Regions from separate parts of the Lapillicoccus jejuensis genome, predicted to be linked through region 2. Evidence: predicted binding sites of a transcription regulator. Region 2 holds the regulator's gene; the other holds the start of a gene.
What was found. Region 2 encodes Rex, which represses fermentation and respiration genes when NADH is low (regulators of the CRP and FNR family bind a similar motif). Its sites were predicted from a motif close to CTTGTGAANNNNTTCACAAG; they were not measured.
Positions count from the first base shown of each region.

Region 1: edd (phosphogluconate dehydratase) is a predicted target of Rex. The motif match lies at 4,906-4,925, and genes of this name have one in related genera.

Region 1 is NZ_VFMN01000001.1:1,337,062-1,344,376, forward strand. It holds gene FB458_RS06370 (sensor histidine kinase) at 1-636, opposite strand, end outside; gene serS (serine--tRNA ligase) at 707-2,029, opposite strand; gene FB458_RS06380 (DinB family protein) at 2,085-2,624, shown strand; gene FB458_RS06385 (sigma-70 family RNA polymerase sigma factor) at 2,652-4,418, opposite strand; gene edd (phosphogluconate dehydratase) at 4,974-6,863, shown strand; gene eda (bifunctional 4-hydroxy-2-oxoglutarate aldolase/2-dehydro-3-deoxy-phosphogluconate aldolase) at 6,860-7,315, shown strand, end outside.
Region 2 is NZ_VFMN01000001.1:772,140-779,454, reverse strand. It holds gene FB458_RS03785 (DUF5667 domain-containing protein) at 1-990, opposite strand, end outside; gene FB458_RS03780 (sigma-70 family RNA polymerase sigma factor) at 1,121-1,858, opposite strand; gene FB458_RS03775 (glutaredoxin family protein) at 2,049-2,381, shown strand; gene FB458_RS03770 (redox-sensing transcriptional repressor Rex) at 2,562-3,257, shown strand; gene FB458_RS03765 (glutamyl-tRNA reductase) at 3,254-4,603, shown strand; gene hemC (hydroxymethylbilane synthase) at 4,600-5,685, shown strand; gene FB458_RS03755 (bifunctional uroporphyrinogen-III C-methyltransferase/uroporphyrinogen-III synthase) at 5,682-7,315, shown strand, end outside.

The DNA.
Region 1 (7,315 bases), 560 kb from region 2:
CGCCTGCCCCCCGAGGACGGCGCCGCCGAAGTAGACGACGTTGAGGACGAACGCGTAGACGACGGTGGCCGCGATCGGTCCGAGCAGGCCCGACCCGCCCCGGCCCTGCGTCTCGCGGCGGATCTCGTCGATCGTGCTGCCCAGGCTGAACTGCACCGTGAGCCAGCCGAACATCAGCAGCAGCACGGCGCCCATCGCGACGAGGACGACCCGGCGGTTGCGCGCCCAGGCCATCCCGCTGAAGAGCGCGACGAAGTAGACGACCTGCACCGCCACCTGGGCGGCGACGTCGGGCAGGGTGAGCCCGACCGCGAAGAAGGCCAGGCTCGCGCCGACCGCCGAGGGCACCGGCGCGACCCGCCGGGTGACGACCGGCGCCGTCATGACGACGAGCCCGAGGTACTCCGCCCACACGGCGTGCCCCGAGACGATCCCGGCGCCGCGGGCCAGCTCGAGCCCGAGCACGGCGAGCGCGAAGGTCGCGAGCGCGAAGAGCAGGTCGCGGCGCAGCGCCGCCGGCGGCACGGGCCGCTCCCACAGGTCGTCGAGGGCGAACCACGCGGCGACGCGCCCGCGCAGGGAGCCCGCGGCGTCGCGCGTCACCGTCTGAGGGCGGGGGACGACGGCCTGCGACATGGCGCCCACCCTAGGCAGACGACGCCGTACGGCGGCTCCCCCTCGAGAGGGAGCCGCCCGTCACCGGCGGTCAGGCCAGGGGCTCGAGGACGTCGAGGCCGACGTACGGGCGCAGGGCCTGCGGCACGACGACCGAGCCGTCGGGCTGCTGGTGGTTCTCGAGGATGGCGACGATCCAGCGCGTCGTCCCGAGGGTGCCGTTGAGCGTGGCGACGGTGCGGGTGCCCTTGCCGTCGCCGCTGCGCTCGCGGGTGTTGAGCCGGCGGGCCTGGTACGTCGTGCAGTTCGAGGTCGAGGTGAGCTCGCGGTAGCGGCCCTGGGTGGGCACCCACGCCTCGCAGTCGAACTTGCGCGCGGCGGAGCGGCCGAGGTCGCCGGCAGCGGTGTCGATGACGCGGTAGGGCACCTCGATCTTCGCGAGCATCTCCTGCTCCCAGGCCAGCAGACGCTCGTGCTCGGCCTCGGCGTCCTCGGGCCGGCAGTAGCTGAACATCTCGACCTTCTGGAACTGGTGCACCCGGATGATGCCGCGGGTGTCCTTGCCGTGCGAGCCGGCCTCGCGGCGGTAGCAGGCCGACCACCCGGCGTAGCGCTTCGGGCCGGCGGACAGGTCGAGGATCTCGTCGGCGTGGTAGCCGGCGAGCGCGACCTCCGAGGTGCCCGTGAGGTAGAGGTCGTCGCTCGGCAGGTGGTAGACGTCGTCGTGCGCGTCGAGGTAGCCCGTGCCGTCCATGACCTTCGGCAGGACGAGGGTGGGCGTGACCATCGGCGTGAACCCGGCCTCGATCGCCTGCGCGAGGGCCATGTTGAGGATGGCCAGCTCGAGGCGCGCCCCGACGCCGGTGAGGAAGTAGAACCGGGCACCGGAGACCTTGGCGCCGCGCTCCATGTCGATGGCGCCGAGCTTCTCGCCGAGGGCGAGGTGGTCGAGCGGCTCGAAGCCCTCAGCGGCGAAGTCGCGGGGCTCGCCGACCGTCGTGCGCACGACGAAGTCGTCCTCGCCGCCCGGGGGGACCCCGTCGATGACGACGTTGCCGACGACGCGCACCAGCTTGTCGAGCTCACCCTGGGCCGCGTCGGCCGCCTCCTGCAGCGCCTTGACCTCGTCGCCGAGCCGGGCGGCGTGGCCGCGGGCCTCCTGGGCCGTCTCCATCAGCCGGTCGGCGTCGGCGTCACCGGCCTTCTTCGCCTTCTGCGCGCGGCCCATCAGCGCGCCGACGTCCTTGCTCGCGACGTTCTGCTCTGCCCGGCGCGACTCCACGTCGCGCAGCGACGCCCGGCGGCGGTCGTCGGCGGCGAGGATGGCGTCGACGACCGCGGGGTCCTCGCCGCGGGCGACCTGCGAGGCCCGGACGGCGTCCGGGGTCTCCCGCACGAGCTTGATGTCGATCATGCGGCCAGCCTATCGACGCGGGGACACGGCGCCCCGCGCTCCGTAGGGTGAGGGGGTGAGCGACCTTCCCCCGTGGTTCGACGAGCTGTACGTCTGCTCGGGGTGCGGACTGGACTACGCGAGCGTGAGCGTCGACGGGGCCGTGCGGCTCGTCGACGCCGTCGTCGCCGAGCTGCCCGGCGTCCTGCGCGGGGTCGACGCCGAGGCGCTGCGGGCGCGGCCGACCCCGTTGGAGTGGGCGCCGATCGAGATCGCCTGCCACGTGCGCGACGTCCTGGCCGCGTTCACGGTGCGGCTGCACCGCGGTCTCGCCGAGGACGCCCCGATCCTCGACCCGCTGTACGGCGACCTGCGCGCGGCCCGGTTCGGCTACCGCGACGCCTCGCTCGACGCGGTCGTCGAGGGCGTGCGCGCCAACGGCCGCGGGTTCGCGGCCGAGGTCGCCGCGGTCCCGACCGACGCGTGGGAGCGGGAGGTCAGCCGCCGCAACGGCCTCCACCAGGAGGTCCGGTCGCTGCGCTGGCTGGTGCGCCAGGCCGCGCACGAGTCCGTGCACCACCGCAACGAGATCGTGCGGGCCTCGGCGCCGCGCTGAGCGCGGGGCCGGGTCCGACGAGGTCGGTCAGCCGTGGTGTCCGGGCGGTGCGCCGTGGCCGGGTGGGTCCGCCGGGCCGTGACCCGGTCCCCCGCCGGTCCCCGGGTGCGGCGCGGCGTGAGCGGGCGGACCGGGGTGCTCGGGGTGCTCGGGGTGCTCGAGGTGCTCCGGGTGGCCGGGCCGCTCGGGGTGGCCGGGCTGGGGACGAGGGGGTGTCGGTCCCTTCGCGACCGCGGAGTGGCCTGGGGCCGCGGCGGGCACGGGCGTCGACACGGTCCCCGCGGTGAGCGCGGGGCGCCCGCGACCAGGTGACCCGGGTGACCAGGGTGATTCGGGTGACCCGGGCGACCCGGGCCCGGAGCCGCCGGGGCCGTGCGGCGGCCTCTCGTCCGCGGACCCCTCGTCCGGGACGCCCACGTCCTGCGGGCCGGCCAGGCCGTGGTCGCCGTCGGACCCCACGGTCGACCAGCCGGACCCCCCGTAGGCCACGTCCACCGCGCGGACGCCACCGCGTCCCCAGCCCACGCCCGTCGTGGGGAGGTCGGGCAGGCGCGTCGACGCGTCGTGCCACCGTCCGACTCCACCGCCCGTGCTGCCCGATCCCGTCGACCCGACGACGACGCCGACCGAGCGGGTCCCCGGCGGCACCCGGACCCAGGACCGCCCGGGGGTGGTGACGCCACCGGCCCCCGGGGCGGACGCCTCGCCGGCACCCGGGGCGCCGACGGGGTCCGCGACGCGGGCCGCCGCGCCGCCCGCCGCGGCGGGCGGCGCGGAGCGGTGGGAGGGGTGCGGGACGTCCGACGACGGCGCCCCGGCGGAGACGGCCAGCAGTCCGGCGGCGACCGCGGCCACCGCCGGACCGACCACCCCGGCGCCACCGAGCGCGCCGCTCGCGCCCACACCCGCGCCCACACCCGCGCCGCCCCCCGTGAGGGCGGCCGGGACGAGACCCGGCAGCAGGGCGCCGGGCAGGAGCGCGCGACGCAGCAGCAGCGCGGTCGAGCGCGCCTCCGCGACGGCCTCGCGGCAGAGGAGGCACCCCGACAGGTGCGTCTCGACGCGGACCCGGTCACGCAGCGCGAGACCCTCGCGCGCGAACGACCCGAGGAGCGGGCGCACCACGCGGCAGGCGGGCGTGCGCGGCTCCCCCAACCGGTGGCTGAGGAACGCCTCGCGCAGCCGTTCGCGGGCCCGGGTCCCCCGCGAGGAGACCGCGTTGGCGCTCACCCCGAGCAGCGGGGCGACCTCGGCCGGGCTGCGCCCCTCGACGACGAGCTCCCACAGCAGCACCCGCGAGTCCTCCGGCAGGGACGCCCAGGCCCGACGGGCGGCGACGGCCTCCTCCTGCTCCGCCACGACGTGCTCCGCCGACGGCTGCGGCTCCGGCTCGGGCGCCGCACCGTCCGCCCCGAGCACCGGCCGCCTCCTCCGCGACGCGTCGATCGCGACCCGACGCAGGGTGCTCACCCAGTACGGGCGCAGCGCCGACCGCGGACCGCCACCTGCGCGCAGCGCCGCGAGCACCCGGGCGAAGCTCTCGCTGACCAGGTCGTCGACCTCGTGCGGGTCCACCGACCCCGCGACCGCGCGGGCGAGTCGCCGTACGGCGGGCAGGTGCCGGACCCACAGCTGGGCCACGGCCGCCTCCGCGGCCGGACCGTCGGTCCGGGCCAGGGCCAGCAGCTCGCTGTCGAGGTCGGGCTCGACGCGCAGATCGACGGGCGGATCGACGGGCAGGTCGACGGGCTGGTCGACGGGCAGGGCCGGCTCGACCTGCTGCTGCTCGGCCATCGTCGGACCCTTCCACCGCTGGGCCGGAGGGCCGGCGCCGACCACCGCGGGCGGAGGTGTGCCCCGGTGCGTCCGGGCCGCGGACCGTTCGGGTCCGGGCCTGGTGGGTCCCATGATGGGCGACCTGCCGGTTTTGTTCAACGGTTGGTAAAAAATCCTGTGGATCGCGACACGATCCGTCCCCGGCACCGTCTTCAGGGTGTCGGCGTGAGGTCGGCCGGTCCGTGGGAGGACCGCGCGCGCGTGCTGGGAGGCCGCCGACACAGGGTCCGGCCGGGCGACCGGGAGGCGGTCGGCCGGACCCGGGAGCGAGCGGCGACCGGCCGGGGCCTGGGGGGTCGCGGCCGGCGCCGACCGCCCCCCCCCCCGTCGCGCCCGAGCCACCGGCCCCGCGCCTCTCCCCACACCTCTCCCCACACCTCTCTCGACATCGAGAGACCCTTCCGGTATCCGGACGTCGTGTGACCCGGGTCACCCTCGCGCTACGCTTGTGATCGCCGTCACAAAGTGGGAGCCACCGTCGTCGCCCTCCGTCCGCGAGACCCGAGGACCGCCATGGCCACCACCCCGATCGACCCCGTCACGCCGCTGCACCCCGTCGTCGCCCGCGTCACCGAGGCCGTCGTCGAGCGCAGCCGCGCGGGCCGGACGGCGTACCTGCGCCGCCTGAGCGCCGCCCAGCTCGAGAAGGGCCTGCGCCCCGCGCGGACCGACCTCGGCTGCTCCAACCTCGCCCACGCCGTCGCCGCCTGCGGCGGCAGCGACCGGGCCGTCATGAGCGGCGAGGCCGGCGTCTCGCTCGGCATCGTCACCGCCTACAACGACATGCTCAGCGCGCACGCGCCGTACGAGACCTACCCGCAGGCGATCAAGGAGACCGCGCGGGGGATCGGCGCCGTCGCGCGGGTCGCCGGCGGCGTCCCCGCGATGTGCGACGGGATCACCCAGGGCCGCGCGGGCATGGAGCTCAGCCTCTACAGCCGCGACGTCATCGCGATGTCGACCGCGATCGCGCTCAGCCACGACGTCTTCGACGGCGCGCTCATGCTCGGCGTCTGCGACAAGATCGTCCCCGGCCTGGTCGCCGGTGCGCTCGCCTTCGGGCACCTGCCGACGGCGTTCGTCCCCGCCGGGCCGATGGCCAGCGGCCGCAGCAACGCCGAGAAGGCCGAGACCCGCAAGCGGTACGCCGCCGGGGAGGCCGGGCGCGACGAGCTGCTCGGGTCCGAGGTGGCGTCGTACCACTCCCCCGGCACGTGCACGTTCTACGGGACGGCGAACTCCAACCAGCTGCTCATGGACGTCATGGGCCTGCACCTGCCGGGCGCGGCGTTCGTCCACCCGGACGAGCCGCTGCGCGCCGCGCTCACCGCCGAGGCCACCTGCCGGGTCGCCGCCATCGCCGCGAGCGAGCGCCCCTACGGCATCGGCCAGGTCGTCGACGAGAAGGCCGTCGTCAACGGCGTCGTCGCCCTCCTCGCCACCGGCGGGTCGACGAACCACACGATGCACCTCGTCTCGATGGCCGCCGCCGCCGGGATCACGCTGACCTGGGAGGACTTCGACGCGCTGTCGGCCGTCGTCCCGCTCGTCGCGCGGATCTACCCCAACGGCACCGCCGACGTGAACCACTTCCACGCCGCGGGCGGGACGCCGTACCTCGTCGCGACGCTGCTCGACACCGGCCTGCTGCACGAGGACGTGCGGACCCTCGCCGGGGAGGGGCTGGCGTCGTACCGGCGCCGGCCGGTGCTCGACGACGACGGCGCGCTGCGCTGGGAGGAGCCGGCCGAGTCGACCGACCTCACCGTGCTGCGGCCGGCGAGCGCGCCGTTCGAGCCGGACGGCGGCCTGCGGGTGCTGCGCGGCTCGCTCGGCCACGCCGTCGTCAAGACCAGCTCGCTCTCGCCCGATCACCGGGTCGTCGAGGCGCCGGTGCGGGTCTTCACCGACCAGGTCGGCTTCCTCCAGGCGTTCTCGCGGCGCGAGCTCGACCGCGACGTCGTCGTCGTCCTGCGCGAGCAGGGCCCGAGCGCCAACGGGATGCCCGAGCTGCACGCCCTCACGCCCAGCCTGCAGGTGCTGCAGAAGCGCGGGTACGCCGTCGCGCTCGTCACCGACGGGCGGATGAGCGGCGCCTCGGGCTCGATCCCCGCCGCCATCCACGTCACGCCCGAGTCGGTGCACGAGGGGCCGATCGCGCGGCTGCGCGACGGCGACGTCGTCCGGCTCGACAGCCTCGCCGGCACGCTCGACGTGCTGCTCGACCCGGCCGAGCTCGCGGCGCGCGAGCCCGCGCGGCGGCCGTCGGGCGAGGAGGTCTGGGGCACCGGGCGCGAGCTGTTCGGCGCCCTGCGCACCGCCGTCGGCCCGGCCGACCGGGGCGCCCACGTCTTCCCGGGCCTCGTGCCCACGACCGTCCCCCAGCTCGAGGAGATCGCATGACCACCACCGCCACCCCTGCTCTCGCGCCGCGCACCGGCGCCGAGGTCCTCGACGTCGCCCCGGTCGTCCCGGTCGTCGTCGTCGAGGAGGTCGCGCAGGCGGTGCCGCTCGCGCAGGCGCTGCTGCGCGGCGGGATCGGCGTCATCGAGATCACCCTGCGCTCCGCCGCCGGGCTCGAGGCCATCCGCGCCGTCGCCGCCGAGGTGCCGGGGATGGTCGTCGGCGCCGGCACCGTCGTGACCCCGGAGCAGGCGCTCGCGGTCACCGCGGCCGGGGCGTCGTTCGTCGTCACCCCGGGGTCGCCGCCGCGGCTCGTCGACGCCGTCCTCGACCTCGGCATCCCGGCGCTGTGCGGGACGGGCACGCTCACCGAGATGCTCACCCTCGCCGAGCGCGGCCTCACGGCGATGAAGTTCTTCCCCGCCGAGGTTAGTGGCGGGGCGCCGTACCTC
Region 2 (7,315 bases):
GACGACGGAGCCGCCGCCCGGGGCGGGCACCCCCGACCCGGCCGACCCGGTCGCCCCCGACGCACCGGCACCGGCGCCCGCCGTCGCGGACCCCGGTCGGGTGCCCGGGCCGGCGTCGCCGAACCCGGAGGCCAGCTGGAGCGGCGGTGCGCACCCCTGGCAGGCGGCCAGCTCCTGCCGCACCTGGGTGGCCAGTCCGACCAGCAGGCCGCGCAGGGCGGTGAGGCTGTCGAGCGACCCGTCCGGGACCACTGCGCGCAGGTCCTCGAGCTGCGGGACGACCTGCTCGAGGAAGCGGCTCTGGGCCGCCAGGGCCTCTCCGCGGTCGGTGGCGGGCACGGCCTGGAAGGACGTCCGGCCGTCGCGGGTGCGGTCGGCGGCCAGCCGCAGCGCGGTGTCGACGTCGTCGGCGGACGGTCGGGCGCCGTCGGCGACGAGCCGGCGGGCCTCGCCGACGTGGTCGGCGGCCTGGGCCAGCTGCACCGTGCCGCGGTCGAGATCGGTCCCGGCCAGCTGCACCTGGACCGCGTCGACGACCTGCTTGACCGGGTAGAGCGGCTGGCCGGGCAGCGAGCCCTGCGCGCCGACCCCGAGGACGGCGGCGACGACGAGGAGCGAGGCGACCAGCCCGGCCGCGAGCCGGGGCACCGAGCGGCCGACGACGAGGACGACCGGCCGGCCGGACGGGCGCCGTGCGGGGGTGGCGGGGCGCGACGCCGTACGGCGGCCCGTCGTCGCCCCGGCGGGGGAGGCGGCGGCGAGCGCGGCCGCCTGGGTGGCCGCCTGGGTGGCCAGCCGCGCGGCCAGCGCGGCGACGAACTCCGGGTCCGGCCCGGGCAGGTCCGGCAGGGCGCGCAGCGCGGTCGCCGTCGGCAGCAGGTCGGCGACCCGCGGGTCCGCCGCGGCCGCGCGATCGCCGGACAGCGCGCGCTCGAGCGCGTCGGCCGTACCGGGGCGCCACGCGCTCAGGCCGAGGCTCGGACCGGCCATGCGGGCACCTCCTCGGCGGCGGGTCGGGTGGACGCGACGACGGCGCCCACACCCTCACAACGACGGGTGCCGGTCGCGGTTACGCCGCTCGGGGACCTGGGTGCGAGAACGTTCTCGGAGGGGCGGGGGCTCATCGCAGCTCGTCCCCCAGCTCGCGCGCCAGGGACCGGACGGCGCGCAGCTGCAGCTGCTTGACCGCCCCCTCGCTGCGGCCCATGGCGAGCGCCACCTCGGCGAGGCTGAGGCCCTGGAAGAAGCGCAGGACGACGCACTCGGCCTGGTCGGGCTTGAGGGTGCGCACCGCCTCGAGCAGCCGGCGGTCGCGCAGCCGGTCGAGGACCTCGAGGTCCGGCGCGGGCTCGTGCTCGTCGGCGTCGAACATCTCGCCGGTGCTCACCTCGAGGCGGAACCGCGCCGACTTGGCGTTGTCCATGACGAGGTTGCGCGCGATGGTGACGAACCACGCCGCGATGTCGCGGCCCTGCCAGCTGAACGAGTCGATGCGGCGCAGCGCGCGCACGAAGGTCTCCGAGGTGAGGTCCTCGGCGGTGGCCCGCGAGCCGACCCGCGCGTACACGTAGCGGTAGACCGTGTCGACGTACAGCGCGTAGAGCTGGCCGAAGGCCTCCGCGTCGCCCTGCTGGGCGAGCTCGACGAGGGCGGCCACCCGCTCCGACCCCTCCGGGCGCTCACCCGGCCGCGCCGGGGCGGGCCCGCCGGGGGCCCCGGCGCCCCCACCGTCCGCGAGCGAGGCGAGCAGGATCAGGTCGCGCAGGAGGGCGAGGTTCCCGGCAACACCGGTGCCGAGGGAGTCGACGGCGACGACGCCGTACGGCGCCCCGGCGGAGCGGACGCGGACGCCCGGCACGGACCACGGGGCGGCGGTGCGCCGAGGGGATCCGGTCCGACGGAGGGGCGTGGGGCCGAGCATGACCGCCCCAGTGTGCGACACCGCCCCGGGGATGTCGCGTCGGACGGGCGGCGATCCGTGGCGTTCGCCCCTTTCGTCCGCGGTGGTGGGGTCGTCCGTCGGGTCCCACCCGGGGGAGACTGGCCGGATGGACGAGCAGCGCGAGGGCCGCGACGACGACCTCCTGCCGGGCGCGGGGGCCGACCGGGCGCGGGTGACCCTCCTCGGGCGGGCCGGGTGCCACCTGTGCGACGAGGCGCGGACCGTCGTCGCGGCGGTGGCGGACGACCTCGGCGTCGGCTGGCGCGAGGTCGACGTCGACGCCGACCCGCGGCTGCGCGAGCGGTACTCCGAGCAGGTGCCGGTGACCTTCGTCGACGGGGTCCAGCACGACTTCTGGCGGGTCTCCGAGAGCCGGCTGAGGGCCGCCCTCGCCCGCCCCGCCCGGGGTGGCTCGCGGGGTGGCCAGGAGCACGTCTGACGGCCCCGCGCCACCCTGGCGGACGCGGTGTTCGTCACGCTCCTCGGAGCCCCTCGCTCACTTTGTGCCTGCGTTCACAAACGCCTACGCTGAGGGGTGTTTGAGCGCTCCCGTCCCGCGGGGGACCGCCCCTCGTGGGCGGCCGCGCGGCTGACCTGGAAGGAGCCGGTGAGCCACCCGATGTCTGCCGACCCCACGTCCCGCCGGGACATCCCCGACGCGACCGTGGCCCGCCTGCCGGAGTACCTGCGCGCCCTGTCCGACGCGGCCGACCGCGGCGTCCTCTCGGTCTCCTCCGAGGAGCTCGCGACGGCGGCCGGGGTGCGACCCACGCAGCTGCGCAAGGATCTCAGCCACCTCGGGTCGTACGGCATCCGGGGGGTCGGGTACGACGTCGAGCACCTCGCCCTCGAGATCAGCCGGGCGCTCGGGCTCACCCAGGACTGGCCCGTCGCCATCGTCGGGATGGGCAACCTCGGCCGCGCGCTCGCGGCCTACAGCGGCTTCGCGACCGGCGGCTTCCACGTCGCCGCCCTCTTCGACGAGGACGCCGCGCTCGTCGGCACCCGGATCGGCGACGTGCTCGTCGAGCCCATGGCCGACCTGCCGCGGCTCGTCGCCGACCGCGGCGTCAGCATCGGCGTCATCGCCACCCCCGCCGGGTCGGCGCAGCAGGTCTGCGACACGCTGGTGCGCGCCGGCGTCCGGTCGGTGCTGAACTTCGCGCCGCTCGTGCTGTCGGTCCCCGGCGACGTCGACGTCCGCCGGGTCGACCTGTCCACCGAGCTGCACGTGCTGGCCTTCCACGAGCAGCGCAAGCAGCTGGCCGCCGGTCAGGGGCAGGACGTCGGCCACGGGGTAGGAGTAGGGCGATGAGCGTCCTCGTCATCGGGCTGTCGCACCGCACCGCGCCCCTCGAGCTGCTCGAGGCCGCGGCCACGACCGACGCCGCCGCGCTGGCCCGGCGGGTCGTCGCCGGCGAGGGCGTCGCCGAGGCCGTCGTCCTCAGCACCTGCAACCGGCTCGAGGTCTACGCCGAGGTCGTGACCTTCCACGGCGCCGTCGCGACGATCGGCGAGGCCCTGGCCCACGCCAGCGGCGCGGCCATCGGCGACCTCAGCCGCCACCTCTACGTCCACTACGAGGACCGCGCCGTCGCCCACGCCTTCACCGTCGCCTGCGGGCTGGACTCGATGGCCCTCGGCGAGGCGCAGGTGCTCGGGCAGCTGCGGTCGGCCCTGCGCACGGCACAGGGGTCCGGCACCGCCGGCCCGTCGCTCAACTCGCTCGTCCAGCAGGCGCTGCGGGTCGGCAAGCGCGCCCACGCCGAGACGGCCATCGACCAGGTGTCGCTCTCGCTCGTCGAGGCCGGGCTCGACGCCGCCGTCGAGCGGGTCGGCGCCCTCGGGCGCGCGGACGTGCTCGTCGTCGGCGCCGGCGGGATGAGCAGCCTCGCCGCCACGACCGTCGCCCGGCACGCCGCCGGCACCCTCACCGTCGTCAACCGCACGGCGGCCAAGGCGCAGCGGCTCGCGACGTCGCTCGACGCGCAGGCCCGGCCCTTCGGGGAGCTGCCCGACGCGCTGGCCGCGGCCGACGTCGTGGTCACCTCGACGGGGTCGCTCGGCCACCTGCTCACCCGCGACCTCGTCGCCGCCGCGACCGCCGGCCGCACCGAGCGCCCGCTCGTCCTGCTCGACCTCGCACTGCCCCGCGACGTCGAGCCCGCCGTCGCGGACCTGCCGGGGGTCACCGTCGTCGACCTCGACGGCCTCGGTCGGCGGATGGCCGGGGCGTCCACCTCCTCGCTGCCGCAGGTGCAGGCGGTGACCGACCTCGTCACCGCCGAGGTGGCGTCGTACCTCACCGGGCGGATGGCCCAGTCCGTCGTCCCCACCGTCGCCGCCCTGCGCTCGCGGGCGCACGGGGTGATGGACGCCGAGCTGTCCCGCCTCGACCAGCGGCTGCCCGACCTCGACGACCAGACCCGCGCGGAGGTGCACCGCGGTGTGCACCGCATCGTCGAGAAGCTGCTGCACACGCCGACGGTGCGTATCAAGGAGCTGACGAGCAACGGGCACGGCGGCGACTACGCGGCCGCCCTGCGCGAGCTCTTCGACCTCGACCCGCACGACGTCGCGTCGGTGTCCGCGCCGCCGACGGTGCCGGTCCCGGCCCCCGAGCCCGCCGCCGCCGCGCCCGACGGGGGAGGCGAGCGATGACCGTCCTGCGCCTCGGCACCCGCCGCAGCGCCCTCGCGACCACCCAGTCGTCGTGGGTCGCGGCCCGGCTGCGCGAGCTCGGCCACGAGGTCGAGCTCGTCGAGATCACCACCCACGGCGACACCAGCCGGGAGCACCTGACGACCATCGGCGGCACGGGCGTCTTCGCCGCGGCGATCCGCCGGGCGCTGCTGGACGGCGAGGTCGACCTGGCCGTCCACTCGCTCAAGGACCTGCCCACCGCGCCCGAGCCGGGGCTCGTCGTCGCTGCCGTCCCGGTGCGCGAGGACGTGCGCGACGCGCTCGTCGCCCGCGACGGGCTCACGCTCGGCGAGCTGCCCGCCGGGTCGCTCGTCGGCACCGGGTCACCGCGCCGCGCGGCGCAGCTGCGCGCCCTCGACCTCGGGCTCGACGTGCGGCCGGTGCGCGGCAACGTCGACACCCGCCTCGGGCTCGTCGCCTCCGGCCAGTACGACGCCGTCGTGCTCGCCCGGGCCGGGCTGGCCCGCCTCGAACGGCTCGACGAGGTCACCGAGACCCTCGACCCGCTCCAGGTGCTGCCCGCCGCCGGCCAGGGCGCCCTCGCGGTGGAGTGCCGCGAGGACGACGCCGACCTGCAGGCGGTCCTCGCCGCCCTCGACGACCCCGACACCCGGGCCGCCGTCACCGCCGAGCGCGCCCTGCTCGCCGCCCTCGAGGCCGGGTGCACCGCCCCCGTCGGCGCCCTCGCCGAGGTCGTCGAAGGCGAGGACGGAGCGGAGCTCTCGCTGCGCGCGGTCGTCGCCGCCCCCGACGGCAGCGCCGACCTGCGCCGCTCGCTCGTCGGCCCCCTGCGCGAGGCCGCGCCCCTGGCCGACGCCGGCGACCTCGGACGCCGGCTCGCCGCCGTCCTGCTCGAGGACGGCGCCGCCGACCTCACCGAGGGCCTCGCCGAGGAGCTCGCCGAGGAGCTCGTGGAGGGGCCCCTCGACGGCGAGCCACCGTCGCGACCAGCCGGGCTGCCGGACGGTGACCCGTCCGGTGGCGCCCCGCGAGACGTCCAGCCTGCACGACCCGACCAGCACCCGGAGCACGTGACGTGACCCCCAGCACCACCACCCCCACCGCCCGCAAGAGCGCCGCCCGCGGGACCCGACCCGGCCGGGTCGCGTTCGTCGGCGCCGGCCCCGGCGACCCCGGGCTGCTCACCCTGCGCGCCCGCGACCTCATCGCGGCCGCCGACGTCGTCGTCACCGACCAGATGCACCGCGACGAGCTGCTCGCCCGGCACGCCCGCGCCGACGTCGAGGTCGTCGACGCCGGTCACGGCGAGCACGGCGAGGAGCTGACCCGCGCCTCGCGCGCCAAGCTCCTCGTGCGCTGCGCGAAGCAGGTCGGCGAGCAGGGCCTCGTCGTCCGCCTCATGGACGGCGACCCGTCGATGTTCAACGGGCTCGCCGAGGAGGCGCAGGCGCTGCGCAAGGCGGACGTGCGCTACGACGTCGTGCCCGGCGTCACCGCGGTGACGGCCGTGCCGACGTACGCCGGCGTGCCCCTCACCTCGAAGGTGGCCACCGCCGTCCACGTCGTCAACGCCGCCGAGGCGCACCGCGACTGGACGCCCGGCGTCGCCGACCACGTCACCGTCGTCGTCCTCGGGATGCCCGAGACGCTGCGCGGGGCGCTCGCCGAGCTGCGCGCCGCCGGCCGGTCGCCGCAGACGCCGGTCGCGATCACCGAGCGCGGGACCACCACCGGGCAGACGACGATGGTCAGCACCCTCGGCGAGGTCGACGCGGTGCTGCACGGCACCTCGGTCGAGTTCCCGGCCCTGGCCGTCGTCGGCCCGACCGTCGCCATGCGCGACGAGCTGTCGTGGTTCGAGACCAAGCCGCTCTTCGGCTGGGAGGTGCTCGTGCCCCGGACCAAGGACCAGGCGGGCGCGACGATCGACCGCCTGGCGACGTACGGCGCCTCGGCGCAGGTCGTGCCGACGATCTCCGTCGAGCCGCCGCGCACGCCGCAGCAGATGGAGCGGGCCGTCAAGGGTCTGGTCACCGGTCGCTACGAGTGGGTCGGCTTCACGTCGGTCAACGCGGTGCGGGCGGTGCGCGAGAAGTTCGACGAGTTCGGGCTCGACGCGCGGGCCTTCTCCGGGCTGAAGATCGCCGCCGTCGGCGGGGTCACCGCCGAGGCGCTCAGGGCGTGGGGCATCGTCCCCGACCTCGTCCCCAGCGGCGAGCAGTCGGCGGGCGGGCTGCTGGCCGACTGGCCGGAGTACGACGCGCTGCTCGACCCGATCAACCGGGTCTTCCTGCCTCGGGCCGACATCGCGACCGACACCCTCGTCGCCGGTCTGGTGGAGATGGGCTGGGAGGTCGACGACGTGACGGCGTACCGGACCGTGCGCGCCGCCCCGCCGGCCGCCGAGGTCCGCGACGCGATCAAGTCCGGGCGCTTCGACGCCGTCGTCTTCACGTCGAGCTCGACGGTGCGCAACCTCGTCGGCATCGCCGGCAAGCCGCACCCGTCGACCGTCGTGGCCTGCATCGGCCCGGCGACCGCGAAGACCGCGCAGGAGCACGGGCTGCGGGTCGACGTCCTCGCTCCCGAGGCGTCGTCCGACGCGCTCGTCGACGCGCTCGCCGCGCACGGTCTCGGCCTCGCGGCCGCGGCCGCCGAGGCGGGCGAGCCGGTGCGCCGGCCCAGCGACAAGAAGCCGGCGAACCGGCG